3 regions of the Bacillus sp. TL12 genome follow, and region 2 is predicted to be linked to each of the others. Evidence: riboswitches for the same ligand, from Rfam matches in the RefSeq annotation. Region 2 holds a riboswitch; each other region holds the start of a gene.
The links. A riboswitch is a leader RNA that binds a small molecule or an ion and turns the genes downstream of it on or off. The one in region 2 is predicted to bind thiamine pyrophosphate.
Positions count from the first base shown of each region.

Region 1: another riboswitch for thiamine pyrophosphate. It lies ahead of thiT (energy-coupled thiamine transporter ThiT); the one in region 2 lies ahead of tenA (thiaminase II).
Region 3: another riboswitch for thiamine pyrophosphate. It lies ahead of tenA (thiaminase II); the one in region 2 lies ahead of tenA (thiaminase II).

Region 1 is NZ_JAJJBY010000002.1:52,762-63,781, forward strand. Features, by position in the region: gene LOK41_RS02210 (response regulator transcription factor) at 1-311, shown strand, start outside; gene LOK41_RS02215 (sensor histidine kinase) at 308-2,110, shown strand; gene thiT (energy-coupled thiamine transporter ThiT) at 2,485-3,087, opposite strand; TPP riboswitch at 3,183-3,284, opposite strand; gene LOK41_RS02225 (FeoA family protein) at 3,722-3,949, shown strand; gene feoB (ferrous iron transport protein B) at 3,946-5,934, shown strand; gene LOK41_RS02235 (FeoB-associated Cys-rich membrane protein) at 5,951-6,118, shown strand; partial or broken gene LOK41_RS29225 (lipoprotein BA_5634 family protein) at 6,159-6,260, opposite strand; partial or broken gene LOK41_RS02240 (LysR family transcriptional regulator) at 6,407-7,275, opposite strand; partial or broken gene LOK41_RS02245 (aspartate/glutamate racemase family protein) at 7,399-7,839, opposite strand; gene LOK41_RS02250 (DUF4178 domain-containing protein) at 7,862-8,368, shown strand; gene LOK41_RS02255 (DUF4247 domain-containing protein) at 8,381-9,190, shown strand; gene LOK41_RS02260 (alpha/beta hydrolase) at 9,267-10,196, opposite strand; gene LOK41_RS02265 (MFS transporter) at 10,623-11,020, opposite strand, start outside.
Region 2 is NZ_JAJJBY010000030.1:45,128-55,945, reverse strand. Features, by position in the region: tRNA gene LOK41_RS21675 (tRNA-Thr) at 1-40, shown strand, start outside; tRNA gene LOK41_RS21670 (tRNA-Trp) at 44-114, shown strand; tRNA gene LOK41_RS21665 (tRNA-Ile) at 125-201, shown strand; tRNA gene LOK41_RS21660 (tRNA-Asn) at 205-279, shown strand; tRNA gene LOK41_RS21655 (tRNA-Glu) at 281-352, shown strand; gene LOK41_RS21650 (CBS domain-containing protein) at 527-946, shown strand; gene LOK41_RS21645 (DUF3965 domain-containing protein) at 1,275-2,426, shown strand; gene LOK41_RS21640 (hypothetical protein) at 2,518-2,850, opposite strand; partial or broken gene LOK41_RS21635 (M23 family metallopeptidase) at 2,857-3,030, opposite strand; TPP riboswitch at 3,821-3,933, shown strand; TPP riboswitch at 3,995-4,097, shown strand; gene tenA (thiaminase II) at 4,182-4,877, shown strand; gene LOK41_RS21625 (ABC transporter ATP-binding protein) at 4,846-5,595, shown strand; gene LOK41_RS21620 (ABC transporter permease) at 5,592-6,344, shown strand; gene LOK41_RS21615 (ABC transporter substrate-binding protein) at 6,341-7,342, shown strand; gene tenI (thiazole tautomerase TenI) at 7,353-7,973, shown strand; gene thiO (glycine oxidase ThiO) at 7,966-9,075, shown strand; gene thiS (sulfur carrier protein ThiS) at 9,271-9,474, shown strand; gene LOK41_RS21595 (thiazole synthase) at 9,477-10,247, shown strand; gene LOK41_RS21590 (thiazole biosynthesis adenylyltransferase ThiF) at 10,240-10,818, shown strand, end outside.
Region 3 is NZ_JAJJBY010000007.1:4,019-15,038, reverse strand. Features, by position in the region: gene LOK41_RS08630 (sensor histidine kinase) at 1-133, shown strand, start outside; gene LOK41_RS08625 (ABC transporter ATP-binding protein) at 278-1,048, shown strand; gene LOK41_RS08620 (ABC transporter permease) at 1,023-2,960, shown strand; gene LOK41_RS08615 (lipoprotein BA_5634 family protein) at 3,058-3,738, shown strand; gene LOK41_RS08610 (esterase/lipase family protein) at 3,985-5,226, shown strand; gene LOK41_RS08605 (homoserine dehydrogenase) at 5,362-6,387, shown strand; TPP riboswitch at 6,451-6,557, shown strand; gene tenA (thiaminase II) at 6,736-7,425, shown strand; gene LOK41_RS08595 (alpha/beta hydrolase) at 7,732-9,270, shown strand; gene LOK41_RS08590 (macrolide 2'-phosphotransferase) at 9,375-10,295, shown strand; gene LOK41_RS08585 (DUF3959 family protein) at 10,670-11,020, shown strand, end outside.

The DNA.
Region 1 (11,020 bases), on a different contig from region 2:
CGAGTAATAACGATGATACATTATCTATCCATGGAATTTGTGTTCACTTTCCCTCACGTGCTGTTACTGTAGAAGGAATAGACATTAATTTAACGCATACAGAGTTTGAGATATTGACCTATTTCATGCAAAATCAAGGAATTGTTTTGACAAGAGAGCAATTGATTTCAAGAATTTGGGGCTATGAATTTGCTGGTGATGACCGGACAGTGAATAGTCATATCCGTAATTTACGAAATAAATTAGGAGATAAAGCAAAGCACATTACGACTGTTGTTCGGATGGGTTATAAATTTGAGGGGAATGTATGAGAAAAGGAATTGTACTCAAATTATTTATTCTTACAACAGCACTATGCATGTTGATTTTAGCGACGATTTTTATTGGACAAACGATATTTTTTAAACAATATTATGCAAACCGAAAAGTTAGTGATATTAAAACAAATATAAGCACCTTTGAGAGAGATTATTTGAATAGCGGTGGTAACACAGAAGCAATTCAGAAACTGGAACAAGATTTTTATAGAGAAAATAATACATGGATTACAGCATTAGATAGCGATGGGAATTTAAAACATGCAACCGATTTTTATTTAGAAGTAAAGCTGGATCGGCTGTGGCAGAAGGAACTTGGAAAAACAAACCTTACAATCCCTCTCTATTATCTTATGGGAATAGAAGAGGTTGAAAATGAAAAAATGCCGAATTTTTCAGGATTGCAAATTTCGGTTTATGGAATAGATAGAGATTCTACATTTGTTCCTGCTGTATTAAATTTAAGTAAGGGTAGTATAAGTTGGTCCAACAAGCCATTAGATAAGAAAATAAATGAAATAGTTCTTAAGGTGAAAGAGGAAAAGAAAAGTGCGGCTCAAGTTCCTAGTACTGGTTTTGGGGGAACTGTTACAAAAGTGCAACTACCTGATAGTAAAGGGATAGTGAATCCACTTTATAAAAACACTTTGTTCTTGGAGAGTATAAAAGAATTTCAAGCAGACTTACTGTTAAATGAAAATAAAGATAACAATGATGCCTTAAGAATAAATGACTATGAAAAAAATGATATAAAATATAAATTATTAATCAAACCGATAAAAGAAAAGGATGGCTCTTTAACATATATATTCGCCATGGCGTCCTTACAGCCTGTGGATGAAGCAGTACAAATGGTAAAGGATTATTATGTATATATTATTGCATTTGTACTAGTCCTCACCTTGTTGGCATCTTTTTATTACTCAAAACAAATTGCAAAACCGCTATTACGAATAAATGACACAACCAAGAAAATTGCAAATCTAGATTTCACAGAAAGAATTCCAATTACTTCAAAAGATGAGATTGGAGATTTATCTCAAAATATTAATAGGTTATCTAATACATTGCACACACATATTGAACAATTAGAACGAGATATTGAAAAAGAAAGAAAGTTAGAAAATACGAGAAAAGAATTTATTTCGGGTGTCTCACATGAATTGAAAACACCGCTAAGTATTATGAAAAGCTGTATTTCGATTCTAAAAGATGGGGTAGCTGAACATAAGAAAGAGTATTACTTTCAGGCAATGGAAAAAGAAGTGGATAAGATGGACATGCTAATTTTGGACATGCTAGAGTTAGCTAAATTCGAATCTGGTACGTATAAAATGCAGATGGATACTTTTCATATTGATGAGGTCATTGAGCATATATGTGAACAATTATCATTAGAAATAGAGAAAAAACAACTGCATTTTTACAAATACATATCTCCAGCCAAAGTTGTTGCAAACCAACATCGCATTGAACAAGTACTAGTCAACTTTGTAACGAATGCAATCCGTTATACACCGGAAAACGAGAATATTATTATTTCTACAATAGATGAGTCAAATCGAATAAAGATTTGTATAGAAAATAAAGGTGCTCATATTGAAGAAGAACAATTAGATAAAATTTGGGATCGCTTTTATCGTGTAGATACAGCACGCCAGCGCTCAAAAGGTGGAACGGGACTCGGACTTGCTATTTCTAAAAATATTTTAGAACTTCACGAAGTAGAGTATGGGGTAACGAATACAGCCGATGGTGTGTTATTTTACTTCTATTTACCAAAAAAAGTGTAGGAAAGAAATTCTACGCTTTTTTAATTTATTTTGATAATATCTTTATTTTATCTTTATATTTAACATTTATCCCGCACTAACGGGCAGTAATACTCCCACCTCAAAATTCGGCGGGAGCAAAGAAGTTAGGTGGGAGATAAACTGCCCGTAAAGGCCCGATTGGTTCAACTAATAATTAGTGGGGGATGAGGAAAACCCCCACTGATTAAAGTTTCACTTTATAATTTTGGTAGAAGATGAAGTTGTTTAAGGAGTAGATTATCCATGAAGAGCAATTTACTAAGTGTAATGGTATTTATATTTTTATGTGTATTTATTGTTTTTATTATTGATATAACACATTGAGAGTTGTTTATAAAAAGAAGAGCACCTATTTAGGCACTCTTCTTTTTTGTGTTTCTATTATATACATCTGCGCTTTTGAATAGGCGCGGAGCTGTTGTGTATAAAAGCAGTAGTAATACTGTACATAATGCGAAGGATGCAAGCAGTGTACTACCGTTTACAATCAATGAATATAGGAAAGCAGATTGCCCTTTTGGTGCATATTGTCCCCAGAAAACAATACCAGCGATAAAGTGCCAGAAGTAACGTGCTAAGCTACCAATGAATGTAGCACCAATAATATAGGCCATTGTTTTCTTACCTTGATTATTTGCCATTGCTTGTTGGATAGGTTGATAAAATAAGCCGGCGAAACCAACGAAGGCAAAAGCAATAAAATATTCAATCAGTGTCTGAATTGGTGTAACGATAACAGCATCCCCAACGACAATTTGTAATAGTCCCCAAATCAAGCCGCCTAAGAAAGCTGTTTTAAATCCCCAGCGGTAAGCGATAATAAAAATAGGAATCATAGCAAATGAAACAGAACCGCCTGTTGGAAGTTTAATGGATAGTGGTAAAATATCGATGATCAAGGCAAAGGCTGCAAGGATTGCAGATTCAATCATCGCTTGTAAATTGGTGTTACGCATATTGTCATTCCCCCTAAATCTAAGTTGCACAAAAAAAGAATAATGTATCATAGGGAGATATGAAATACGTAAATAGAATATGATGAGGTAGATGTATTTCGGCGTTTGCACAATTCCTACGTTAGCATTAACTAACAGGTTCTAAGGGTCGGAATATTATATTCCCTCTCAGCAACGAGGCTCCCCCTGTGATAACGAGATTCTTTGATTGTTAGATTCATTGTAATTGAAATGGATGAGAATGGCAAATGGTGTTTAGATAATCGTAAATTAAAGACTTTTCTTGTTAGAGGGAAGAGAGAATCCAGCTATGGATAGAAGCGGTCAGTGCCTTTTTGGAGCCCATACCGCATGAGGACAGAAATAGGGAATGAGAGGAAGTCTATTTTTATTTTCATAGCCGTAATATGTATGTAGGGAAATGGAAATAGCAGAAGAGGCTCCCTTTTCTTTTTTGATGAAAGAGAGAGTCTAGCCATTAGCGAGCGGTGAGAGTTATGGTGCAAAAAAGTTATTCCTATGTAATTGTCCCAAAATGTTAGTAAATATGAAGGAAAAGGCTATAGTATTTGATTGGTAGGGATGGTATAATTCATCTGAAAATAATTATCATTCTCTTTTGAGGAGGGGGATTATGAGTCTAGTTGACATCAAAATAGGTGAAAAGGCACTAGTGAAAAATATACAGGCGTTAGATAAGTTGTTAAAGCGGAGATTAGCTGCTTTTGGTCTTTCTGAAGGAAGTGAACTTCGTGTAAAACAAAAAGCGATGTTCAAGGGACCATGTACACTAGAATGCCGCGGGCAATTAATTAGTATTCGTCATTGTGACGCGAAAATGATAAAGGTGGAATTAGCGTGAATAAGGTTGCATTGCTAGGGAATCCGAACACAGGAAAAACATCATTATTTAATGCGTTAACTGGTTCCTATGAATACGTGGGAAACTGGAGCGGGGTAACGGTAGAAAAAAAGGTCGGTAAGTTAAAGAATAAGCAAGGAACATTAATTGATTTACCAGGTGTATATGATTTAAATCCTGTCTCTCGTGATGAAGGTGTCGTTACAAACTTTCTATTAAAAGAAGAATTTCAACATATGCTGAATATTGTTGATTCTTCTCAATTTGAGCGTAATATGCATTTAACAATGCAACTACTGGAATTTGGTAAGCCTGTTTCTATTGGTTTAAATATGATCGATGTGGCGAAGCAGCGCGGGATTGTTATTGATGTAAAAAAATTATCAAAAACACTAGGAGTAACGGTTGTTCCTGTTGTTGCGAGGAGTGGTAAAGGTTGTGAGGAATTACTTGCTGCCCTTCATGAGAGTGAGAAGAAGACGAAAGAGCCTTTCATTCTTTCATATGGTAAACAAGTAGATGCAGGAATTGCAGAGCTTATAGATCTTTTAAACAAGGAAAATTATGAACATCCAAGATGGCTTGCCCTTCAGTTTTTAAGCAATAATGAAGTTGTGGAACAAGAAGTGAGTAGATTACCGATTTATAAGGAACTTGTGGCAATTCGCTCTAATCTGGAGGCAGAACTTGATGGTACATTAGAGCAGCATATTTATAATACACGTGCAGCGTATATTGAAAAGTTAAAAACAAATGTCATTCAGCATGAAAAAGAAGGAAAGATTCCTTTTTCAGAAAGGGTCGATAAGTTAATTACACATAAAGTTTTGGGACTTCCAATCTTTTTAGCAGTTATGTTTTTTATTTTTCAGGTTACGTTTACGTGGATTGGGACGCCTTTGTCGGATATGCTTGACGAATTTCTTGGTGGACAATTTACAGATTGGGTTACAGCAGGACTTATAAATATTGGGGCCTCTGAGTTTATTCAGGCACTTATTATAGAAGGTATTATTGCTGGTGTTGGTGCTGTATTAGTATTCGTCCCACAAATTTTTGCCTTGTTCTTCTTTATTTCGTTACTAGAAGACTCAGGATATATGGCACGAATTGCAGTTGTCATGGATCGGGTTATGGAATTCTTCGGTTTAAACGGGAAGGCGTTTATTCCAATGATTATCGGTTTTGGTTGTAACGTACCAGGCATTATGGCAGCAAGAACAATTGAACAAGAGAAAGAGAGGTTGCTTACTGTTTTAGTAACACCATTTATGTCTTGCTCAGCACGTTTGCCTGTATACGCACTATTTGCGGGAGTCTTTTTCCCGAATAGCCAAGCGAGTGTTGTGTTCTCGTTATACATTGCAGGGATTGTACTTGCGCTATTAGTTACAAAGGTAATGTCTATGACTGTTTTAAAAGAAGAAAAGTCTATTTTTGTGATTGAGCTTCCGCCTTATCGTATGCCACAAGCAAAAACATTGTGGCTGAGTACGTGGGAAAAAGGAAAAGGTTTCGTACGTAAAGCTGGTACATTTATTTTTGGTGGATCTGTTGTCATTTGGTTACTCAACTATGCTGGTCCATCTGGATTTGGCGTAGATATGGGAGATAGTTTCTTAGCGATGATTGGTGGGTTCGTGGCACCAATTTTAGCACCGCTTGGTTTTGGAACATGGCAAGCAGCAGCGTCGCTTTTAACAGGATTTTTAGCAAAAGAAGTTGTTGTTTCTACAATGGCAATTATTTATGCAGTAAAAGAAGATGTGCTAGGAAATGTAATGGGAGCGCACTATACTGCGTTATCAGCATATGCGTTTATGTTTTTCATTTTATTATACGTTCCATGTTTAGCAACAGTAGCTGTTATTCGCCGCGAAACAGGATCTATAAAATGGACGATTTTCTCTGTGGTTTACCCACTTATTATTGCTTATATATTAACGCTCATTATATACCAAGTCGGATCCTTACTTGGATTCTAGAAGGAGATGTATCATAATGATGGTCAATATTGTTATTGGAGCTGTCATTTTTGGCTATGCAGGGTATACATTATTCAATTTTGTAAAGAGAAGTAGAAAAGGGAAATGTGCAGCATGTTCCTTAAATAAATCATGTCAGTCAAAGAGTTGTAGTCCCGATATGGAGCAGGTCGTGAATAAATAGAAAAAAGCTTTGCGAATTTCGCAAAGCTTTTTTCTATTTATTATTTTTTAATTTTAACAAGTTGTACGGCTTCTGTTTCTTTAGTTGTATCTTGGATTTTATCTTTAGGGTCCTTATCAAATTTCAGTACACCTACAGAACGAAATTTTAGACCTTCTTATAACAGAGAAGATTATTTTATCGTTTTGGGGGTGGCCTGTTTTCTTAGCTTGATAGATATACGTTAGAACTCCATACCTATCAACTCCAGAACAAAAACAAACCGATTGATATACCAATCAGTTTGTTTTATTTACACATCTTATCTTTTAAAAAGTCAATAAAAACAGATTTTGGTCTGCCTTTTAAATAGATAAAATCAATACTAATATTAATTTTCACTGGAGGTGCCATTTCCACTCGGATCAATTCTCCATTTTCTAATTCTTGTTTGACACAATGTTCAGGCAAAAAGCTAATGCCCATCCCTTGTATCACTAAATTTTTCGCTGTTTCCATATTATCTACTTCTAAAGATATAGTCGGGCTTACATCATTACTTGAAAATAGCCGATGAATCATGAGCCAATCTATTGATCCATAATCAAAAAAGATAAGGGGTTGTTTACTTACATGTTCTATTGTTACTTTTTTTCTTTTAAAAATATATGATTTCGAGGCACAAAAAGGCCAATAGGGTCATTATAAAGACGAATTGATTCTACTTGAGGATGTGTTTCTGTTCGTACGATGCCAAAGTCAACTTCTTTATTAATAACCTTCTGTAAGATGTCTTGTGAATGCCCTGTTACAATTTTTATTTTAACATCCTTAAATTCAGATTTGAAACCAGGTAAAATCTCAGGAAGGATATTATTAGATATTGATAAAGCACTCCCAATTACCAAGTCATATGGGATTGTTACTTGTTGCAATCCATACTTAGCTTCCTGATAAGATTGCAAAATTTTTTGTGCATGTGGAAAAAAATACTCTCCTTTTTCAGTTAAGGAAATCTTATTGCCATTTCGATGAAAAAGCTTTATATTAATTTCACGTTCAAGTGATTGAATACGTGCTGTTACAGAAGGTTGGGTTAAATAAAGAGCTTCGGCGGCTTTATTGAAACTACCAAGTTGACAAACATATATAAAAGCTTCAATATTTTCAATATTCATGTCTAAACGCTCCTTACTGTAGCTCTCTATTATCATTTACTATAACATGTACACGTAAATCGTATGCATCAAATATTCATAAAATAAGAATGCAACAATTCTGCCGCATTCCCAACTTATAAATTACACTTTTATTATTTCTTTTTCTGTTCCATTAGCTATTTTAATAACCATTTTAGCTACAATTTCTGTTGGATCAATAACGCAAATATTTTCGGATGATTTCAATACAAGAGGAACCTCTGTGCAGCCTGCTATAATAGCCTCAGCTCCGCTCTCTTTCAATTTATCAGCAACCTTTGAAAGATATAAAAATCCTGTTTCTAAATTTACACTTTTAATAGCATATATTCCTTCCATCACTTTTTCTTGCATTTCTTTATCAGGCTCAATGACATTAATCTTGTAACTTTGACAACTGTTTTGGTATAGTTCCGTCTTAATCGTCCCATCCGTAGCTAACAAACCTACTTTTTTTAAATTATTTTCTTGTACAAAACGAGCCGTTTCTAAAGGCATATGCAAGATCGGAATACTAACGGACCTTTTAGCAGCTTGTCTATAACAAGAAAAGGAGGGATAAATCATGAGTTTATTTAAACGTATTAAAAATATAATAAAAAGTCCAGAGCCTGTGAAACCAGAGAAATCGTTACTCACGTTAGCACCTGGCGATATGATTGAAGTTTCATTAGTTATGTATGAATTGATTGGAAAAACAAGCATGCATTCTCGGAATGAAATTGTCTTAACATTACAGGACGGGAAAACAATTCGCTATTTAAAAATTGAAAATCGTGAAAGTACGTATTATAAGTTGTATACACCAATTGATGGTCGGTTAGATTCGATAGATGAGATTCCAACGACAATTGAAATGGATGATATCGAGTATCATATGGAAGAACAATATAGCGGCCGTGTTGTTGTGATGGGAAAAACACCGTTTGCTGTCTCTGATGAACAATATGTGTGGGAGTTTCAATCTGATAACCGCAAGCTACTTCGCATTGAGTGGCAAGACGGACGTACAATGATGTATGAGGGAGAATCGATTCTTCCTGCTGATGTACAAATTATAAGGGCAACGTAAGGGGGCGTAATCATGTCAAACCGATTGTTTACCATGATTAAATCGTTCGTAATCCCTATACTTGCCATCGTTACATTACTTGTAATTGCTGGATATGCTTTATCAGGGTGTCAAAGTGAAAAATCGATTCAAGATCGTTATCCACTAGAATCCGTCGCAAAAGATGGTAAGCAAGAATCTTATGTGTATAGGGCTGCTAATCGGTCAGTTCCAGAAGTTGCAAAAGAACTGATTGATGAGAAAAAGCCAAAGCAAGTATCTAAAGAAGATGAAAATCAGATGTTCCTTGTCTATTCTGATAAGTTATATAATCTTCAGAAGGATAAAGAAAAACCGTCTGATACATTAATTGAAATTAGTAATAAAGAGTACGTTCGCCAAAATTATCAACCGTCCTTTTTACAAGGATATATTATGGCGAGTATATTAAATGATATATTTGATTCACGTAAATCGTATCATGGCGATTACCGAGGATATACAGATCGGAAAAATCATAAACCGGTTATTCCAGACAGGCCGCCTACAAAAGAAGAAAAACAAACACCACCGCCTATTACAAAACAAGGTAAGGGTTCTATTATTAAAAGAAGCGATAAGATTGAGCCGAAACCATCTGTAGGAGACCAAGGAAGCATTATCGAAAAAGAAACGAAGACAGTTCCACCATCTACAGAGAAAAAAGGAAAAATCACAAAATCACCGAGTGGTTCTAGCGGATCAGATGTGAAGCTGAAATCATCCATTAAAAGCCCACCACGAAATACGTCTCCGCCTAAAACGAGGGTTGGGGGATCTGGGAAAATTACGAAGAGAAGATAGAGAAAAGCCCAAGGAGCAGAGTAGATGCTTCTTGGGCTTTTGTGTGAGTGATATGATATATAAGTAACAAATATAATTATTTATGTTTATTTAGGAATTCGATGGTTTTTCCGAGCGTTTTTTCAGCATGTGGTGAAGTAAAATCAAATTGATATTCATGACCTAATTCAGATTTTGTTCCGTCAAATAAAACACTTTCTACTTCTACGCCATTCTTTTTGAGCGCGTCTATAAGATCGGCTGAATGTGGTGCCAAAGGATCGGCATCTCCAACTGTCAAAAAGACAGGTGGATAATTAGGTGTTACATGATGAACTGTAGACAATTCGTTGAGTCTAGGAAAAGATGCTACATCCTTCTCTCCTGTATATGACCAAAACATTGTATGCACCATCCATTTTCCGATTGCTGATGATTCAGGATTATCTAATCTATCCATGCTATAAGGCCCGCAAAACAAAAGAAGACCTTTTATTTGTTTATTATCAATAGAAGGATGAATATCCATCGTTTTTTCTAGTCTTTCATTGGACATAAGTGCGGCAGTTTGACTAGCGATTTGAGCACCCGCGGAATCGCCTCCTATGAATAATCTATTCATATCGCCACCGTATTCTGCAATATTGTTCTGAAGATATTTCAGTGCCTGATTTGCTTGAATGATAGGACCTGGATATTTTTGCCGCGGTGCAATCGCATAGTTTATATTTGCAACTACATATCCCTCGTTAGCTAATGCCATTCCGTATTCTTGTGTTTGTTCTTTACTACCAGATAAAAAGCCACCGCCATGTATCCACATAATAACAGGGAGCTTCTCATTCAAATTTTTCGGATAGTAAATATCTAAAATACTATTATCAAGTCCATCCTTGTCATAAACAATATCTTTTTTTACAATAACTTGCTTTCTTATCGTTTCCATATTTTTAGGTGATGCAAAAGGCTTTGCCTCGAAAAGTTTCTTCATTACTGCTGCTCTAATTGCAGGTGTAAACTGATTCATTATAGATACAGCCAATGTAGGAATACCAATGACCGAAATAGGAATTATCCATCGCTTTTTCTTATAGACTTTTTTCTTTAGTATCACTTGAATCAGCCTTTCTTAAGATTTATCGTAGTTCTGTATATCTATATTTCAACATTTCTTGGTGTTTCATTGTTATTATGTATCCTGCTATTTATGATTCATACTCCTACTTTACAATTCAGCGAGAGCAAAGAAGTTAGATGGGGAATCAAGGAACCCCCACTGATTAAAGTTTCACTTTATACCATTATACCCTTATTTCTTGTATATTCCCTTTCAATTTCAAGATCTAGTAACCAGGCTTCATAAGTATGCGGAATAGAGCATAAGAGATTATGTTAGTAATAAGCCCTTATCTTATAAGAAGGAGATAGGGGCGTATTGTTTTTGAATCATAATTTAGTGAGATTCACGTACTGTTACAATTTTCTTACCTATAAGAAGGATTTGTCCTCCTATAGCCAAAAGTAATATACCGGCTATTATATAAGGCAAAGTAACAGGTTCTATTTCTTTCTCTAAAAATATTCCGTTTGTCATAGTCCCTATTGAACCAGCCAAGTAATTAATAGAGCTAAGTAAAGCAATTGAAATGGTAGCATGATCTGGGCTAATTTCTAAGAGTGTTTTTTGCTGAGTAGCGAGTGCCGCCCACCCTGTACTTCCCCAAAGAATTAAGCATATAGCTAACAATAATGCAGTTTCATGGAAAACTCCCATACATATAAATGAGAAAAACATGATTCCCATTAAGTACAGTAATATGATTTTTGGTTTCTTATAGAAATCCATTATAA
Region 2 (10,818 bases):
AATCAGTAGGTTGGGGGTTCAAGTCCTCTAGCCGGCACCACTTAGGGGCATAGTTTAAAGGTAGAACAGAGGTCTCCAAAACCTCCGGTGTGGGTTCGATTCCTACTGCCCCTGTAAGAAATATGGGCCTATAGCTCAGCTGGTTAGAGCGCACGCCTGATAAGCGTGAGGTCGATGGTTCGAGTCCATTTAGGCCCACCATATTCCGCAGTAGCTCAGTGGTAGAGCTATCGGCTGTTAACCGATAGGTCGTAGGTTCGAGTCCTACCTGCGGAGCCATGGCCCGTTGGTCAAGTGGTTAAGACACCGCCCTTTCACGGCGGTAACACGGGTTCGAATCCCGTACGGGTCATAAAAAAGAGTCAGCAATTAGCTGGCTCTTTTTTCTTGTGAAAATATAATGTGAAAGCTTTTTCTTTTTGTATATACGATAACATTAATTTGAAATTCCCTTTATTTATTTCATAATAAATAAAGGGAATTTGGAAAAACTATAGTATGTATAAAAAGGAGGGAATAAAGCTACATGACAACAGTTAGAGAATTTATGAGTACCGATATTGTACAGTGTACACCGTTAGATAATGTATATGAAGCTGCTGTGAAAATGAAAGAAGAGGACATTGGAATGATTCCAGTTGTAGAGAACGATCAAGTTGTTGGTCTTGTCACTGATCGTGACTTAGTTGTTCGTGGAATTGCTGAGAAACATCCTGGGTCTAATAAAATTACAAATGTCATGACTACAGGAATTGTGTCTGTTTCTCCTGATGACCCTATTGAAAAGGCTACAGAGTTAATGGCGCATCATCGAATTAGGAGACTGCCTGTAGTTGAGAATGGCCAGCTTGTTGGGCTGTTAGCGTTAGGGGATTTAGCAATAGCAGAGAAAGCTGATGATCAAGCAGGATTTGCTTTAAGCGAAATTTCCGAGCATACAGAATAAAGGAGTATATGCAGATTATTTTTCGTTTAGAGAATAGGTAAGGGTGGATACGTTTTATTAATAATGCAAATAAAGCTATATTGTGATTAAAACGTATCCAAAATCTTACGCATGGATATAAAGATTCTCCATTAAGTGTATCTGGAGAATGACATATGTTAAGTTCATTTGAAATTTTATTTAACAATTTCCATTACTAATTTTTGTTATGTTAAAAAATGATATAATAAATATAAGTTTTATAAGAGATTTTGAATATAATAATATTATGATTATCTACTAGGCTATCAAAGATTTCATATATAAATAGAAACGGAGGGGAAATAATATGAGGGAGGTACAGAGTAATCCAAATTGGAATTTGGTTACAGAGGCCTATGTGGAACCAACTAATTTTGCAGATTTATTTTCTTTACTTGTACCAAATCATCCAAAAGGCGAAGGCAAAGAACGGACAATTTTAGCCTGGAAAGAAAAAGAATTTTATAAACAAGAAAACTTGGCTCCGTTTATTTTATATGGAATAAATAAAGTGAAGGATTTGCCACAGTTTCATAAAGATGAAATACCAACTTTAGTTCGTATTGTTCATTTGTGCCAAAAAATTGGTTGGTATAAGGAAGCTTATACATTTATGGTGAAGCATAAATTAGATGAATTTGTACATACATCCATGGAATATGAAACTTGGGACATTTTAACCCAAGTTGTGGCTTGGAACTACTTAATTGTAAAATATCGCATTGGAGAATTGGAAAATAGAGATGCAATGATATGGGAAAGAATTAAATTAAATGAAGAATGTATTCAAAAATGTGAAAAGCTATTATCACATAAGGAAGTAATGGAACTTACATTCTTTTATATTTGTAAACAGGCAAAACGATTGTCTAAAGAAGAATTAGATCAAGAGATGATGAATTTAGCAATATACTGTAATACATACGTTTATGACTTATACATATATGACTTATTAAAAAAATATCGGAAGTGTACGGATTTTTTAACATATTATGGACCAAGTCGCTCTGTTGTTGCATGTCAAAGAGCTGTAATTGCTCAAATTTCTGACCGTCTTAATCCTCTAAAAACTACTCATGTGGATGATTATCTGTATGTAATGAAGGAAATGATGGAGCATATGTCGTTTGAATTTATGAATCGATATGAGCACTTCATTGGAAAACTATTATCATATGTACCATTTTTTGAAATGATTCAAGTTCCGCAACATGCATATTATTGTGAAGAGTTGATGCATGTTTGTAAAGGAATTGAACATAAGGAAGAAATGTTACGGAATTATATATTTATACAATTACACGATTGTTTACCGTCATTTATTAAGCAATTTCTAAAGAATAAGCGTTATGCAACAATTCATGATATTTTATTTTACTGGTGCGATGATGCACAACGAATGGGCTTAGAAAAGAAGTATAATTTAAGTTTTATTTATGAGCGATATGCGTGTGGATAAAGAGAAGCTGTTCAATATAATGCATATATGAAAAAGGGATCTCACTTCAAACGTGAGATCCCTTTTTTAGTCATAAATGTAGAAGGTTGTTCTAAGCTTCTTGCTGATTTTTACGGTGTTCAGGAATGTAAATATATTGGGAAATAATGATTAGTACTCCTATAAAAAATACAGGGAATATAGCAGCCATATGAAAACCACTATAAATGATATTTGTTATTAAGCTGCTCATAATAATAAATGCAGTATATATATGAGAAATTCGTTTCTTCAGTCGGATTTTGAATGCTTCCATCAAAGATTCAATAGCAACAAATGAGATGACGATACCCAAAAAGACAAGGTTCGTATTGTAAATGACTAAGCAACAGATTAAACCGAGAAAAGCTATATACTCAATTATTAATGGTATATTACGTGACATATAATATTACCGAACCAAATAAGGCAGTGGATTTACTGCGTTTGTTTTTTCAAAATGATGATGCTGCCTAAATGAATGATCTGTATTTCCCATATGTTCTAATAATTGTCCAATCAGAACTTGATCACCAACTTGTACTGAACGGTCTTTCGTATGAGCGTGAACGGTTGTATATAGCTTAGTAGATTTAGTAAATGAAGTATTTGCTTTTTTTAAGGAATTAGTATTATTCCTTGTGTTCATTTCGTTATTAAAATATAATGTTTTTGAATTGAGTTTTATATATTGAGTGTTTTTGGTAGGCAATTGTTGAGTTGCTACAGTACGTGTATCTACTTGATTTATGGATGGAAGTAGAGATGTGACTGCGACAGTAGTTGCCGTTAAAGCTGTAGCTTTCTGTTCCATCTAATATTAGCCCCCCATAGATGTATTAATATATTTTTTATTATAGTATAAAGATATAATACTTTGTGCATTGTTCACATAACTGTAATATGAAATAAGAAAAAATAACTGTTTTTTAATGGAATCGAAATATATTACAAGAATAACAGATAAATGATTATTAGAATATGGATAAATAGATAATCGATATTTTCTGAATAGATATATAAATATGAATTAAAAAACGAAAGAAAAGCTTTCTTTTTAGGGGGAGAGAATCCGCCCATGCATAGAAGCGGTCAGAGCCTTTTTTGCCCCATGCCGAGTTAAAACAGAAAGAGAAAATGAGAGCAGATCTTCTTTTGTTTTTATAGCATCAACGTATATGTTGAAAAATTATTTTGTAACTGCCATAGGCCGATGGGGATTCATGCCTATATAAATATTTATTTTTCATATTTTATATAAGTGGAAAGTAGAACCTTGATGGAAAGATTAGATCCGCTAATCATAAATGAGATTGTAATAAATGAAAACAGTTGCTGATGACCAATGACAGTGTTATACTGACTATGGTAATTTCATATTGTGCTAGGAGAGCTGGTGTTGCCAGCTGAGAGTAAGACCGGGAGTCTTAGATCCTTTTCATTACCTGATCTAGATTATGCTAGCGTAGGGAAGCAATTCGGACTAAAGTAGTAAGTCCCGTTTCTTTTGCGCAGAGAAACGGGGCTTTTTTATTTGATAATTGAATAGTAGAAACCACTAGGGGTGCTTTATGTGCTGAGAGAGGAATAATCCTTAACCCTTACTGACCTGATCTAGATTATGCTAGCGTAGGGAAGTGGAACAATGAATAAATGTATTCTTATTTGCTGAACCACTTCTTATATAGAAGTGGTTTTTTATTTTAATAAATAGATATAAAGGAAGGGGAAATATAAATGAAATTTTGTGAGAGGTTATTTGAAACTGTGCAGCCTGTTTGGGAGAAAAGTCATAACCATCCATTTGTAACTGGAATGGGGGATGGTACGTTAGAAAAAGACAAATTCCAATATTACATCGTACAAGATTATTTATATTTGCTAGACTATGCAAAACTATATGCAATTGGAGTTGTAAAGGCAACAAATCCACATGTGATGGGTAAATTTGCGGAACAAATAGATGGCATTTTAAATGGAGAAATGACGATTCATAAACAGTATGCAAAGCGCCTTGGTATTTCTGTACAAGAGATAGAAGAGGCAAAACCATCTGCTAAAAATTTAGCGTATACAAACTATATGATGTCAGTATCTCAAAATGGTACGCTTGCAGAGTTAATTGCGGCTCTTCTTCCATGTATGTGGAGCTATTGGGAAATTGGAAAGCGTTTAAATGATATTCCAGGAGCAAGGGATCATGAGTTCTTTGGGGAGTGGATTCAAGGCTATAGCTCAGAAGAATACGGAGATCTTTGTATTTGGTTAATAGATTTATTAAATGAACTAGCGATTGGAAAATCTGAACAAGAGTTAGCTAAATTAGAAGAGATTTTCTTATATTCCAGCCGATTTGAGTATTTATTCTGGGATATGGCGTATCGTAAGGAGATGTGGGGTTTTGAGGAGCAAGAGCATACTACAATTTCATAATGTTTCCTTTCATTATGATGAAAAGCCAATCATAAACGACCTAGATGCTTTCGTGCAAGAAAAAGAGTTTGTGAGCATCATTGGACCGAGTGGCTGTGGCAAAAGTACATTGTTTCGTTTAATTACAGGATTAGAAGAACCTACGGCTGGAAATATTCAACTGACAGAAACAACGAGTCATCCTGTAGGGTATATGCCACAAAAAGATATGCTTCTGCCGTGGAGAACGATTATTGAAAATGCGGCATTGCCGTTAGAGTGCCAGGGAATAAAGAAAAAAGAAGCGCATTTGAAGGCGAAAGAGCTTTTAGAACAATTTGGTTTACAAGGATATGAACGGAAATATCCGAAAGATTTGTCGGGCGGTATGCGGCAACGAGTATCTTTTATTCGGACGCTATTAACAGGCGGGGACATTTTATTGTTAGATGAACCGTTTAGCGCATTAGATGCCTTAACGAAAGCAACTTTGCAAGAATGGTTGTTTGAACAATGGAAACAGTGGCAAAAAACAATTTTATTTATTACACACGATGTGGAGGAAGCGCTTTTTCTTTCCAATCGGATTTTTGTTGTGACAGAGCAGCCTATTACAACTTTGACGGAACGTATTGTACCACTTGGACCAGATCGCTCAAGGAAAGACTTGCATAAACCTGAAATATTAGCTTTAAAAGATGAATTACTTAGTATGCTGCAAAGGCAGGTGCTTGTATGAAACGTGTGATCGAGTTATTGCCTGCACTGATTTTAAGTAGCATACTGCTCATAGCTTGGGAAGTGGGAGCTAGAATTGTGGATGAGATGTACATCTTACCATCTCCTACTGCAATTCTAGCTAAAATGTGGGCGCTGCGAGATATATTATTTACTGTGCATTTACCGGCAACGTTATACGTTGTGTTAATAGGCGTTGTGATTTCACTTGTGCTCGGTGTGGGACTCGCGATGTTGATGAATGCTAGTACATGGATGGAAAGAGCATTTTATCCATTGTTAGTTGCATCGCAAACAATTCCAATTACAGCGCTAGCACCATTATTTGTTTTATGGTTTGAATATTCTATTTGGAGCAAAGTAGTTGTGACTGTTTTGATTACATTTTTCCCAATTGCCGTAAATACGTATGATGGGCTACGCAGTACGAAAAAGGAATGGGAAGAGCTTTTAGTTACATATGGTGCAACGAAAAAAGATATTTTTCTAAAATTAAAGTTGCCCTCTGCACTTCCATACTTTTTCTCTGCTTTAAAAATCGCTGTTCCGCTTAGTGTAATTGGGGCAGCAATTGGTGAGTGGCTTGGGGCACAAGCTGGTTTAGGCTACTTTAGTAAACGAATGATGACGCAGTTAGACGGAGCAGGCGTATTTGCACCGATTGTATTGTTATCATTACTAGCTATTTTCTTTGTATTACTTGTTTCTATATTAGAAAAGAAATTTATTAGTTGGAGGAAGCATTCATGAAATTATTAAAGCGCATCTTTGTGTTTACATTATTAGTTGCAATGATTGCAGGGTGTTCTAGCAATTCAGTGTCAGACAAGAAAAAGGCCGAGAAAGAAGTAACAGTTATGCTCGATTGGTATCCAAACGCAGTTCATAGTTTTATCTATGCAGCGATTGAAAAGGGCTACTTTAAAGAAGAAGGAGTAAAGGTGAATATTAAATTCCCTTCTAATCCAACCGATCCATTAACATTAGCGGCAGCCGGAAAAGTAACAGTTGGTCTATACTACCAGCCAGATGTTGTCATCGCAAGAGCCAATGAACAAATTCCAGTGAAATCAATTGGAGCTGTAGTCCGCTCACCACTAAATCATGTTGTATCGTTAAAATCAGCAGGTATTCAGTCTCCAAAAGATTTGGAAGGGAAAACAGTCGGTTATTCAGGAACACCTTTAAGTGAGGCGTATTTAAAAACGATGGTAAAAGAAGCTGGTGGTAATCCTGATACTGTAAAAGTAGTAGATGTTGGATTTGATTTAGTACCAGCGTTAATTACGAAAAAAGTAGATGCTGTTACAGGTGCTTACATTAACCATGAAGTTCCTGTTATGCGCCATCAAGGCCATGAACCAGCATACTTTAACCCAGCTGACTACGGTGTGCCAAATTATCATGAACTTGTTTTTGTCACAGGTGATAAAACATTGAAGAAAGATAAAGAATCATTACAAGCATTTTTACGTGGTGCGAAAAAGGGATACGACTTCATGAAGAAAAATCCAGATGAGGCACTAAATATTTTATTAGATCATCAAGAAAAAGAAAACTTCCCGCTCGTCCCAGAAGTTGAAAAAGAAAGTATGAAAATTTTATTAGAGAAAATGGAAACGAAAGATGAGCCATTTTTATCGGATTCAAAAGAGTCATGGGAAAAACAAAATAAATGGTTGAAAGAAAAAGGCATGACAAAAGAAAGTGTTCCTGCCGATGAATTATTCGAAAACATTTTAAAGTAGGCGAATGAATATGAAAAATGAGCTCCATGTGATCTCAAATGGTCAGATGACATTCGAAGAGTTAACGAATGTAGCGATGCAAATTGAGGGTGAGATTGACTATTTGCATATTCGTGAGCGTGAGAAAAATACGAAAGAGTTGTATGAAGGTGTGGAAAGCCTTTTAAAAAGAGGCTTTCCAGCATCTAAGCTTGTGATGAACGATCGGATTGATATTGCGATTCTATTAAATATCCCTCGCGTACAATTGGGATATCGAAGTGCAGATGTTAGATTTGTGAAAGAAAAGTTTTCTTATTTGCATGTCGGGTATTCTGTGCATTCTTTGGAAGAAGCAATAGTAGCTTTCAAAAATGGTGCAGATTCCCTTGTTTATGGTCATGTATTTTTAACGAATTGTAAGAAGGGTGTTCCAGCAAGAGGGTTAGAAGAAATTTCAGATATGGCAAGGCGATTAACGGTACCGATTACAGCGATTGGTGGGATAACGCCTCAAAATGCAGCAGAGGTTCTTCGGTCTGGTGTAAGTGGTATTGCAGTTATGTCTGGAATTGTCAGTGATCGTACTCCATACGAGAAAGCAAGATTGTATAAGGAAACAATAAGAAAGTGGGCGGAAAACCATGAGTAAGATATATGATGTAGCCATTATTGGCGGTGGTGTAATTGGTAGTTCAGTTGCACATTTTCTAGCGGAAAGAGGATACCAAGCGGCGATTGTTGAGAAACAAAGGATTGCGTCTGAAGCTTCTAAAGCAGCGGCAGGTTTACTTGGTGTACAGGCGGAGTGGGATGCGTATGATCCACTATTTGAACTTGCTAGGAAAAGCCGTGAAATATTTCCACAACTTGCAGAAACGTTACGTGAAAAAACAGGTGTTGATATTGGGTATGAAGAGAAAGGTATCTATCGTATTGCTCAAACGGAAGATGAGAAGAGAAGAATACTAGATATTATGAAGTGGCAACAAGAAACAGGTGAAGAATCATATTTTATGACTGGAGATGAGCTTCGTGAAAAAGAGCCATTTCTCTCTTCATCCATTATGGGGGCTGTATATTATCCGAAAGATGGTCATGTCATCGCGCCGGAACTTACGAAAGCATTTGCGCATTCTGCAGCCGTTTCTGGAGCTGATATATATGAACAAACAGAAGTATTTGATATCAAAATAGAGAACAACCGAGTAGTAGGGATTATTACGAATGAAGGTATGATTCTATGTGAAAAGGTAGTAATTGCCGGTGGTTCATGGAGCACAAAACTCCTTCATCATTTTGATAAAGAGTGGGGTACATATCCTGTGAAAGGAGAAGTGGTGGCTGTGAAGAGCAATAAACCATTACTGAAATCTCCTATTTTCCAAGAACGTTTTTATATTGCACCAAAACGTGGTGGACGCTATGTAATTGGAGCAACAATGAAGCCTCATACCTTTAATAAATCTGTACAACCAGAAAGTATCACTTCAATACTAGAGCGTGCTTACACAATCTTACCAGCTTTGAAAGAAGCAGAATGGGAAAGTGCGTGGGCGGGGTTACGCCCGCAATCTAATCATGAAGTCCCTTATATGGGAGCACATGAAGAAATAAAAGGATTATATGCTTGTACAGGTCATTACCGAAACGGTATTTTATTAAGTCCTGTTTCTGGTCAATATATGGCAGATGTAATAGAAGGAAAGCAAGGGAATGATTTACTAGATTCATTGCTTTCAAAGTCAGTTTAGCTAAATGCAAATAAAAAACCAACTTTTTAGGTAGGAGAGAGTATCCAGCCATGCATAGAAGCGGTCAGGTCCTTTTCCTGCCCCATGCCAAATGAAAACAAAGAGAGAAGACGAGAGCAGATTACCTTTTGTTCTTCAAAGCTGTGACTTATACGCTTGAAAAACAAAATGGATTTATAGAAAGGGGATGGAAGCTTGAACTTAAAAATTAATGGTAAGCAAGTAGAGGTGCTGGGAAGTGTTAAGACAGTAGCAGAATTGCTTACGCATTTAGGATTAGATACAAAGATTGTTGTAGTAGAACGCAATGCAGATATTTTAACAAAAGAAGACCATCAGGATACATCTGTTTTTGATGGAGACCAAATTGAGATTGTAACTTTCGTAGGAGGCGGTTGATTATGTTAAACATTGGACCATTTACATTCAATTCTAGACTTTTATTAGGAACAGGGAAATTCTCAGACTATGATGTACAAAGAAAAGCAATTGAAGTATCAGAAGCAGAAATTTTAACATTTGCAGTACGCCGTATGGATATATTTGATGCACAGCAACCGAATTTACTAGAAAAAATTGATGTAAAAAAATATACATTACTTCCAAATACAGCGGGAGCGAAAAATGCTGAAGAAGCAGTTCGTATTGCAAAATTAGCAAAAGCTTCAGGACTTTGTGACATGGTAAAAGTAGAGGTAATCGGGGATGATAGAACGTTATTACCAGATCCAGTGGAGACTTTAAAAGCATCTGAAATGCTTTTAGAAGAAGGGTTTATTGTTCTTCCTTATACATCAGATGATGTTGTATTAGCTCGTAAACTACAAGAACTTGGTGTTCATGCTATTATGCCTGGTGCATCACCAATTGGTTCAGGCCTAGGTATTGTGAACCCATTAAACTTAGGCTTTATTATTGAGCAAGCAAAAGTACCAGTTATTGTTGATGCTGGTGTTGGTAGCCCGGCTGATGCTGCGTTTGCGATGGAATTGGGCGCAGATGGCGTGTTATTAAATACAGCTGTATCTGGTGCGAAAGACCCTATTAAAATGGCGGAAGCAATGAAACTAGGTATTCATGCAGGACGTCTAGGATTTGAAGCAGGGCGTATTGCACGTAAGCGCTGCGCGACGGCAAGTAGTCCTTTAGAAGGAATGAGTGTAGTTGAATAATCGATATTCTCGCCAAGAGCTATTTTCTCCAATTGGAGAAAAAGGGCAACAAAAGATAGGAGAAAAGCATGTACTAATTATCGGTGCTGGAGCGCTTGGTAGTGCGAATGCAGAGATGCTTGTGAGAGCTGGCGTTGGCCGTGTAACAATTGTCGATCGTGATTATATTGATTGGAGTAATTTACAGCGTCAGCAGTTATATTGTGAGGAGGATGTGAAAAATAATCTTCCAAAGGCTGTAGCAGCGCAAAGACGCTTGCAAGCAATTAATAGCAACGTAACTGTAGAAGCCTTTGTTCAAGATGTAACAGCCGAAGAATTAGAAGAACTTGTTACGACTGTCGATGTAATGATTGATGCGACTGATAATTTTGAAACACGTTTTATCGTTAATGATATATCACAAAAGTATTCTATTCCGTGGATTTACGGGGCGTGTGTAGGAAGCTACGGCCTTTCTTATACGATTTTACCAGGAAAGACTCCGTGTCTCTCTTGTTTATTACAATCCATCCCGCTTGGCGGAGCGACATGTGATACAGCAGGGATCATTTCACCTGCTGTATCTCTC
Region 3 (11,020 bases), on a different contig from region 2:
AGATTTCAAAGAATCTACTGGGATGGGATTATACCTCGTATATGAAATTGCGAAACAGTTAGGTCATCAAGTAGAAATACATTCTGAAGTTGGAAAAGGTACAACTGTAAGAATTATTTTTTACACTTCATAAAAAAGCTGATGAAATAGACTTTTTCATCAGCTTTTTTAGAAATCTTACATAGTTGTAAGGTGAATGAAAGACGAATCAATATGAGATGTAAGATAACTCCTTTACACTTTAAACTAAGCAGAATAAATGAAGGGAGAATGTGGTATGGAAATATTGCAGGCGAAAGGAATTAGTAAAGTATATAAGGGGAAAGTTCCTTATAAAGCTCTTGCTGATATTGATTTATCTATTCAAGAAGGTGAGTTTGTTGGTATTATGGGTCCGTCTGGTAGTGGGAAAACAACATTGTTAAATATGGTATCTACGATTGATTCACCAACATCAGGAAACATTTTAATAAATGGGATGAATCCTTTTCAGCTGTCATCTGAAAAACTAGCATTATTCCGTCGACAACAGCTAGGATTTGTTTTTCAGTCTTTTAATCTTCTCAGTACACTTACCGTAAAAGAAAATATTGTGTTGCCAATGACGTTAGATGGAGTGGCTGTAAAGGAAATGAATAAGCGGGTAGAAGAAGTTGCAGAAAAGTTAGGCATTCTGGATATTTTGCATAAAAGAACATATGAAATTTCAGGTGGTCAAGCACAGCGAACCGCAATTGCTCGTGCAATCATTCATAAACCACAATTGTTATTAGCGGATGAACCTACGGGAAATTTAGATTCTAAGTCTTCGAATGATGTGATGAGTATGTTAGAAGAACTGAATAAGAAAGAACGTGCAACCATGATGCTTGTTACTCATGATCCATATGCAGCAAGTTATTGTAGTCGCGTTATCTTTATTAAAGACGGTGAATTGTATAATGAAATTTATTGCGGTGAAAGTAGACAAGCTTTTTATCAAAAAATTATGGATGTTCTCTCGTTGTTAGGAGGGAAAAGACATGACTTTTCGTCAATTCGCATTTAATAATGTTTTCCGTAATAAACGGACGTACGCTGTTCATTTTTTAAGCAGTACATTTTCTATTATGATTTTCTTTACGTATGCGCTTTTATTATTTCATCCTGATTTAACTGGTGAGTTAAAATCGACAAGTGAAACGATAAGTGAACTTGGTACAATCGGGTTTAGAATCTCACAAGGTTTGATTTTTATTTTTTCATTTTTCTTTATCTTATATTCAGTCAGCTCATTTTTAAAAACACGTAAAAAAGAATTTGGTATTTTAATGATGCAAGGAATGTCGATGAGGCAGTTAAAGAAGTTAGTGCTCATTGAAAATATGTTAATTGGCTTTTGTTCAATTTTAATAGGTATTATGATCGGCCTTATATTTTCAAAATTAGTACTACTTATTAGTGCAAGTATTTTAATGATAAACAAGGGATTACCTTTCTATATTCCAACTCAAGCAGTATTATTAACTGTTATTACATTTCTTTTCTTATTTTTAATTGTATCACTGTTTACTTTTAAAATGATAAAAGTAACAGAGCTTGTGGAACTCATTCAAGCAGAAGAAAAACCAAAACCTGAACCGAAAGCTTCTATTATTTTATCGCTTCTATCATTTGTTAGTATCAGTTCTGGATATGGAATCGTACTTTATATTAACTTTAGAAGAATTATCTCTTTTCCGTTATTGGGATTAGGTGTGTTATTGGTTATAATCGGTACTTATTTTCTGTATACACAATGCAGTGTTTTTCTGTTGCAAGCTGCCAAAAAGCGAGAATCTTTATTTTTAAAGAAAACAAATATATTGACGTTCTCAGAACTAATATATCGAATGAAAGATAATGCAACGATGTTTTTTATTGTGTCTATCATTTCGGCAGTCGCGTTCACCGCAATTGGAACTACTGCTGCACTTGGAAATAAAGAACTGTCAAGAATGACCAATCCCTATACGTTTACCTATATGAGTTTTGAAGAAAATAAGATGGAAAATGAGCACCTTGCTGTAATTAAGAAATATCTTAATGAGGCAAATATTGCTTATCGACTGGGCTCTGCCTCTACTAAATATACGGAAAGCAATGTTTCTGTTATGAAATTAAGTGAATATAATGATCTTGCGAAGGCTCTTGGCTACCAAAAAGAAACGCTTGATAGAGAAGATGAAATTTTGCTAGTTCCAGGGTGGATAGCGCAAAAACAAGAGTTTGAAAATAGCCAATTTAAAAAGAAAATTGAAGTGATTCATGGGGATTGGATGAAAACATTTCATGTAAAGAAAGCTGTTAAGAACTTAGTTCTACCACATGAGGTAGGAAACACTTTAATTACAGTACAAGACCAAGTATATGATAAAGTTCCATTCATTGCTCGTGAGGATTTCACGTTCTCTAAAGAGCGTATTTACGGATTTGTTGTAGATGATTGGATGAGAACTAAGGAAATTTCACATCAATTAAATAACATACTGGGTAGAGAGAGTGGAGAGCGTAGTTTTTATTTCGAAGCTTTAACATTGCAGTGGTTACAAGCGAAACAAACAAACGGATTGTTACTTATGGCAAGTGTTTTAGTGGGAATTGTCTTTTTTACATTTGCAGCGAGCTTTATTTATTTCCGTTTATATACAGATTTAGACCGGGATCAACAACAATATAAAGTGATTTCAAAGATGGGATTAAGTAAGCGAGAATTAAAAAAGGTTGTAACAAGGCAGCTGTTAATTATGTTCTTTTTACCAATTATCATTGCGGTAATTCATACTTCAGTTGCATATATCGCCCTACAACAATTGGTTGATTTTTCTATTCTAAACAGTTCAATCATTATCTTAATATCATTTGTCTGTATACAAATTTTATATTTCTTTATGACTCGTTGGCGTTACCTCCAAAAACTTTATAAGACAATGGATCAATAAAGGTACTATTACTAGGGCTTGATTATATTATAGAGAAATGAAGTTTCACCTTAAACCCTATATCTGATAACTAATTCGTTTAACGAAAGGAGTCGTAATGAAAAAAACAGTATCGATTTTTATGTTAATTGTCCTAGCCATAATAAGCTTAAGTGCTTGTTCGAAATCTAAGGAGAATACACAACCTGCGAGCGGAATAATAATGATTGGAGACGAACAATATACATTACCAATTTTTGTGCGTTACAAAGAAAATATAAAAGAAAAAGAGGTATTTGAAGTAAAGACAGGCAGCGTGGGTGAAAATAAAGTGCTTATTATAGACGAGTCTACAGCTCAGGCTATGATTAAAGAGAAAATTTTTCGGACGAATAATGTAAATAACAGTTTAGATTATATTTCAATAAAAAAATTACCAACGATCCCCAAAGGTCATTCGTTAGTATTTACACATGAAGATCAAGAACATATAGAAAGTATAGATTTAAATGGTCAAACAATACCGGTTCAATATGAAAGTAATGCTTGGATTAGAAACTCTCGTGATTACAAATCTCAATGGTACCTTATTGTGGCGAAAAATGATGTATATAAAGAAATAAAAGCAAATGAAACAAAATTACAACTCATTCACTTCAAAAAATCATTAGGATATGAAAAACCTAAGATGTCAACAGATAATACAATTGTAATCGAATATTTAAAATTAAAAAGACAAGTGAATGATTTTCATAAATTAATATCGGTCAAATTTGTTACTTTTGAGGATAAAGGTTAAAAGGGACAGGGAATTGTCAACAAAACTTTATCAATATGTAACATTTCATAATAGATAGACAATTCGGATAATATAGTTTACATTATTTTTAAGTTAATAAATGTGATAGAGAATTGGAGATCCACGCTATATAACCATTGCACGTTGCATTGGTATATCTATGTGGATCTTTTTTCTATTACGAAAAAGGGGGTAAAAATGAAAGCGCTTTATTAGGGTGGATAGAAAAAGAAAAGGGGATGTAAAATGAAAAGATTACTTTGGGGATTATTGATCGTATGTTTTATCGCTTCTAGTGTAGTACTTCCGGTGCCAACACATGCAGAGGAAGGAAAGAAAAACAACAATGCAATTATTCTTGTACATGGTTTTACAGGTTGGGGAAGAGATGAATTATTGGGTGTAAAGTATTGGGGTGGTGTTCACGATATTCAAGAAAATTTAAAGAGAGATGGATACAATGTTCATACTGCCGCTGTTGGACCGTTATCAAGCAACTGGGATCGCGCTTGTGAGTTATATGCTCAAGTTAATGGTGGAACAGTTGATTACGGAGCCGCTCATGCTGAGAAACATGGACATGATCGATATGGGAGAACATATACAGGGTTTGTTCAAAATTGGAGTGAGACAAATAAGGTTCATTTAGTAGGACATAGTATGGGTGGTCAAACGATACGTACGCTCGTTCAATTATTGAAAGAGGGAAATCAAGAGGAGCGCGAGTATGTAAAACAGCATGCAGATGTGACAATGTCTCCGTTGTTTCAGGGGGGAAAATCATACGTTCATAGTGTAACGACATTGGCAACCCCTCACAACGGGACAACCCTTGCAGATGGAAGTCTACTCTTACCTGCTGTAAAGCAATTACTCATCGCAACTGCTGGGATTGGAGAAAATAATAATCTAGCATTATATGATTTTAAGCTGGATCAATGGGGAATTAAAAAGAAAGCTGGAGAATCATTTTATCAATATTCAAACCGTGTATTAAATAATCCGATTTTAAAGGATACAAAAGATATAAGCCAATGGGATTTAAGTACAGATGGAGCAAAGGACTTGAATGATTGGGTAAAAGCGCAACCAGATGTATATTATTTTTCTTACAGTGGACATGCGACACAAGCAACGCCTATAACAGGACTTCACTTGCCACACATTACTATGAATAAAACGTTAATGGGGAATGCGATTTTCTTAGGGGCATATGCAAGGTACGAACAGGATCGTACATTTATTGATTCATCCTGGTGGCAAAATGATGGTGTGGTAAATACAAATTCGATGGTAGGACCATCAACTGATACGATTATAAATAATAATGGCACAGCAGAGCTTGGAAAATGGAATCATATTGAGACAAAACAAAACTGGGATCACCTTGATATGGTTGGGTTAAGCGTTTCGGATTCCTTAGGTTTTTCTGATATTAATGCTTTTTATCGAGAGATCGCTGCCAAGTTATCAAACTTACCGAAATAACCGGATTCATAATTATATTAAGATATAAAAACTCCCTCAAGTTTATTTAAGGGAGTTTTCTTTCGTGAATCACATCATATTTTCGGAGTATAATGGGGTTAATATCAAAATAGTATAATAGTTTGAGGTGATAATATGAGAGTTAATATAGTAATATCTGGATATGGAACTGTTGGAAAAGAGTTTGTGAGATTAGTATTTGAGAAAGCTTTATATGTAAATGAGATGTACGGCATCGAACTTGTCCTTACTGGAGTTATTGGAAGTACAGTCAATCTCTTTAGCGCCAAAGGTTTACATATTAAAGAATTATTAACTTATGGTACGGGTTCTGATGCATTGGAGAAATATCTCAAAAACTATCCACTTGAAAAAAGTGAAAAAATGCCTTTTGGTCATGTATTAATAGAATCAACACCAACTAATCTTCAAACAGGTGAACCTGGAAGAAGATATATTGAAACAGCGATTGGAAATCATATGGATATAGTCGCTATTTCAAAAGGTACACTTGTTAGCGCATGGAAAGAAATAAAGCAAAAAGCAACGCAAGCTAACGTACGTATTCGTTATAGCGGGGCAACTGCAGCTGCACTTCCTACATTAGATATTGGGCAATTTAGTTTAGCGGGATGTCAAATTGAAAGTATAGAAGGTATTTTAAATGGAACAACAAATTATATTATTACAAAGATGTATGAAGAAGATGTAACATTCCAGGAAGCATTGCATCAAGCGCAGCGTAAAGGGATAGCTGAAACGAACCCATCATTAGATGTAAGTGGTATGGACAGTGCCTGTAAGCTATTATTGTTAGCGAACAGTTTATTTCAGTCAGAATACTCTCTTGATTATGTAAGTGTAAAAGGGATAGAGGGTGTTACAAAACAAGATATAGAGAAGGCAAAAGCACAAGGTAAATTTCTAAAACTAATTGGGACGGCATATAAAGATTATTTAGGAAATCTTAAACTTGAAGTATATCCGCGTGAAATAGAGAAAGAACATCCGTTGGCTTATGTAAATGGAACGGAAAAAGGAATCACTTTTCATACTGATATTATGGGAAGAGTTACTTCTACCGGGGGAGCTTCGAGCCCGAGAGGAGCAGCAGCGGCAGCTTTGAAAGATTTAATTAATTTGTATCGAAAAGATGTGTGATGAAAATATTTGACAGTTATATGGATTATGTTATGATAAGTATCAAAGTTAAATAGTTATATATCTATCCACTAGGGGGGCCTTTAATAGGCTGAGATTAAAGAATACCTTTGAAACCCTTAGGACCTGATCTGGGTAATACCAGCGTAGGGAAGTGGAAGTGACAGAAGATGATATTTTTACAATATTGATGATGTCCAGTCCGCTTTCTTTACGTGTGTGTAAAGAAAGCTTTTTTATTTTACACACCTATTTGAAGTAGATCCTAGTAGTCTAGTAGTTAACGAATGATTCGTTAAGAAACTTGTTTCATTTTTTATTATTAAAACGTTTATTGGAGGGTCTATAATGTCATTTTCACAGTTATTACGTAAAGAAGTTAATCCGATTTGGGAGGCAAGTTTTAATCATCCATTTGTGACAAAACTAGGGGACGGAACATTAGATTTAGCTAGTTTTCGCTATTACGTTCTGCAAGATTCATATTATTTAAGTCATTTTGCAAGAGTCCAATCGTTAGGAGCAGCAAAAGCGATTGAATTAGAAACGACGGCTCGCATGGCGCACCATGCACAAAATACATATCAAGCTGAATTATCACTGCATGAGAATTTTGCGAAAAAACTAGGAATTACGGAAGAAGAAAAAGAATCGTTCATTCCTGCACCGACGGCTTATGCGTATACATCACATATGTATCGCGCTGCATACGAGGGACATATCGGGGATGTTATCGCAGCGATTTTGCCGTGCTATTGGCTTTATTATGAAATTGGTGAGCGACTCAAGGGATGTAAACCTGAAGAACCAATTTACCAAGAATGGATTTCAGCATATGGTTCTGACTGGTTCCGTACTTTAGTAGAGGAGCAAATTGCTAGATTAGATGCCATTGCTGAAACAGTAACAGAAGCTGATCGTAAGCGGATGCAACAGCATTTTGTAATTAGCAGTCAATATGAATATTCGTTTTGGGAGATGGCTTACACATTAGAAAAATGGTCAGTGGAAGAACAAGTAGAAGATGTAAGTTTATAATGAAAAGCTATGTCTTTCATCATGCATACATGAGTATAGAAAATGACTAACTTAGTTTAGTCATTTTTTTGTACAAAAATAATATTTCTAGTTTTAGAAAAATCAACTTCACTAATTAGATGCTTATATATTATTAAAAAATTACATAATAAAAAGGAGGAAGAGGGTAGTTTTTATTGAAGTTTGTTTATGATATCACATAAAGGGCGTAAAGAAGTTTATTAATCTCTTTGATATTTTTTATTTTCCTTACAATGCTTGGAATGTTGTATGAAAAGGATTTAATTTTGAAAGGAGTCAATAAATATGAAAACAAGAAAACGAATAGGGAATAAGCTTTTACTCGTTAGTGCAATTTGTACGATAAGTATTCCTTCTGTTTCATATGCGGAGGAAGTAATTTCACCTAAAAATTTCGTGAGTTCTTCAAGTTTGTATGAGGGGCGGAATACGGACGTATTGAAAACAAGTTTTTATCCCAATACATATAATAATCCGTTCAACCACCAATTTATTTCAACTTTAAAGGAAACAAACACAAATATAAAAGAAACAGACAATGTTAATGATGAAAACCCTGTTATATCTACTACTCTTACATTTATCCGTGATATGCATGCTGAAAATTATAAATCTGCATTTGATTTAACTTCTCGATCTTTACAGAAGATAATATCTGAAAAATGGTTGGAGAGTTATTGGAAGGGACTCCCAGTACAATTGCAAGCAGGTTCTTTTATGGGAATTGGAGAGGTAAAGCAAAAAGAGACGAATTCCGTTCATACAAATGTAGAAATTGGATTAGTTTTTGAACAATTTACTGTGCCATTACTAATAAAGTTAGACCCATCTGGAAAAATAGATGATTTTCAATTTAGCATGTCGTTTAGTCCTGTTGCAGAACGTCCATCATATAGTAAGCCTGAATCATTCATTGAAAAAGAAGTAGTAGTCGGAAGTGGTGCGTTTCCATTACCAGGAACATTGTCTGTTCCAAAGGGAAAGGGTCCTTTCCCAGCGGTTGTTCTTGTTCAAGGATCTGGAGCGAGCGATCGGGATGAAACTGCGTTTGCCTTAAAACCTTTTCGTGATTTAGCTGAAGGTCTTGCCTCGAAAGGTATTGCTGTTCTTCGTTACAATAAACGAACGTATGAACATGGCTTAAAAACACAATTAAGCCCTTTTTATACAGTCGATAAAGAGACAACTGACGATGCACTTCTTGCCACACGTTTTCTTCAAAATGAATCAATGGTAGACAAGAATCAAATTTATATCCTTGGTCATAGTCAAGGTGGAATGATGGTTCCGAAAATGATCGAAAAAGATCAAAATCAAAATATTGCTGGAGCAATTGTAATGGGAGGACCAGCTCGTACAATCCAGGACGTTGTTTTAGATCAATTTGACTATCTTTTTTCTATTGGAGCAATGAAACCTGAAGAATATAAGTTTTACAAAGCGCAATTTGAATTATTAAATGATCCAAACTTCTCTAGTCAGAATCCTCCAAAAGATTTTTATTTAGGATCACCAGTATTTTGGGATTCTATCCGTAAAATGAAAGCAGCTGAAATGTCTAAAGAACAAAAAAAACCGCTTCTTATTATCCAAGGGGAAAGAGACTATCAAGTTCAATCAAAAATCGAAATTCCTCTTTGGAAAGAACAATTAAAAGAGCGAAATAACGTTGATTATCGACTATATCCAAAATTAAATCACTTCTTTACAGAAGGAGATGGGGAATTAAGTAAACCGGATGAATACTATAGTCCTGCCAATATTCCTGAGTATGTTATAAATGATATTGCCACTTGGGTGCAAGGGAGAGCCGAATTTAAATAGTACAGTATATTTATGAGAGCAGCTAATTCCGTTTACAAAAAACATGGGGAATTAGCCTGTGTTTTTTGTACTTATATGAAGAATTTTAAAGAGGGGGATTATCTATGACAAGTGTAAATGAACAGAAAAGTATAGAAGAAATTTTAAAAATCGCTGAAAAAAATGGCTTGCAATTGAATAAAGACACCGCTGAATTAAATGAATCAGGAATGGACTTTCAGGTTGTATTCGCTAATGATGAGAAGAGCGTTTCATGGGTTCTCCGGAAACCAAGAAGACCAGACGTCATTGAAAGAGGAGCATTAGAAGGGAAAATACTTGAGCTTGTTCAAAAATATGTACCTGTTGCAGTACCAAATTGGAAAATCAACACACCAGAATTAATTGCTTATCCATTAGTAAAGGGTAACCCTGCAGCAGTGATTGATTTAGAAATACAAAATTATGTGTGGCATATTCAAAATAATCCACCTTCTATAACATTTGTTCGATCTTTAGCAGAATCGCTCGTTGCTTTGCATTCAATTGATTATAATGAGGCGACTAAGTATGGCATTGAAGTTCTTCAACCTGCTGAAGCAAAGCAATTGTTAATAGATAGAATGCATCAAATAAAATCAAAATTTGGTGTGTCAGATGAACTATGGGAGCGTTGGCAAACATGGCTTGCGGATGAATCGTATTGGCCGAAGCATTCTGCATTTGTTCATGGTGATCTACATCCACCACATATTTTAGTTGATGAAAATACGAAAGTAACAGGCCTGCTAGATTGGACAGAAGCGAAAGTAACAGATCCCGCTACTGATTTCACCCTCTATCTTACAATCTTTGGAGAGGATAATTTGAAAGTACTATTAAATGAATATGAAAAAGCAGGAGGGAAAGTTTGGCAGAGAATGTTTGAACATATTATTGAACTTGGTGCTGCTTATCCGGTAATGATTGGATTATTTGCACTACAGACAAAGGAAGAGGCACATATGGAAATGGCACGTGGAGCTTTAGGGATAGGTGAAAAATAGTAAATCACATTGTGTGAAGTAGCTGCGTTGTAAGGGAAAGTATAATCATATTAACAAAGAAAGAGGTATATTCAAGTTGTTGAGCTCTTGACCATCACACATTTGAAGATGGGAAAGCACGTTAAATATACAGCAAGATAATTTCAAGATCCCGCTAATTTACAAATAGCGGGATTTGTCATTTCTTTATACAAATCTAGATCTCTATTGTCAATTATAGCTTTGTTTTTTTGTTTACTTTTTGGTACTAGTAGGATTAAGATGATTTTTAGGAATGTTATTTATAATTTGGTGGAAGTGAGGAATATGTTAAAAACAACAAAATTTGCTTCGATATATAGAAGAAAGATAGAAAACTGAAAGGGATGAGAGTTATGAAGAGACTTGATGTGCTTTTAATGGTACTCAGCTTCCTATTTCCAATTGCAGGTATTATGAAACAAATTCCTCTTGAATTGTCATTGTATTTAGGAGGACTGTTGTTTTTCACCAGTTTTGGAAGCTACTATGCGAAACGAATGTATTCACGAATATGTAGTTGGCTTGCTTACACTATATTTATTACGTTTTTGCTGGCGATTTGGAATCAATACGCAACAGCTAGTTCGTTACTAGCAAATGCTAAAATCGCTGCATGTATTGCGGTTATTCCGTTATTATTCCGATTTCGTACTTATGCAATTACTTTAGGATTACTTGCATTATGGGGTGGTTTATTATGGGAT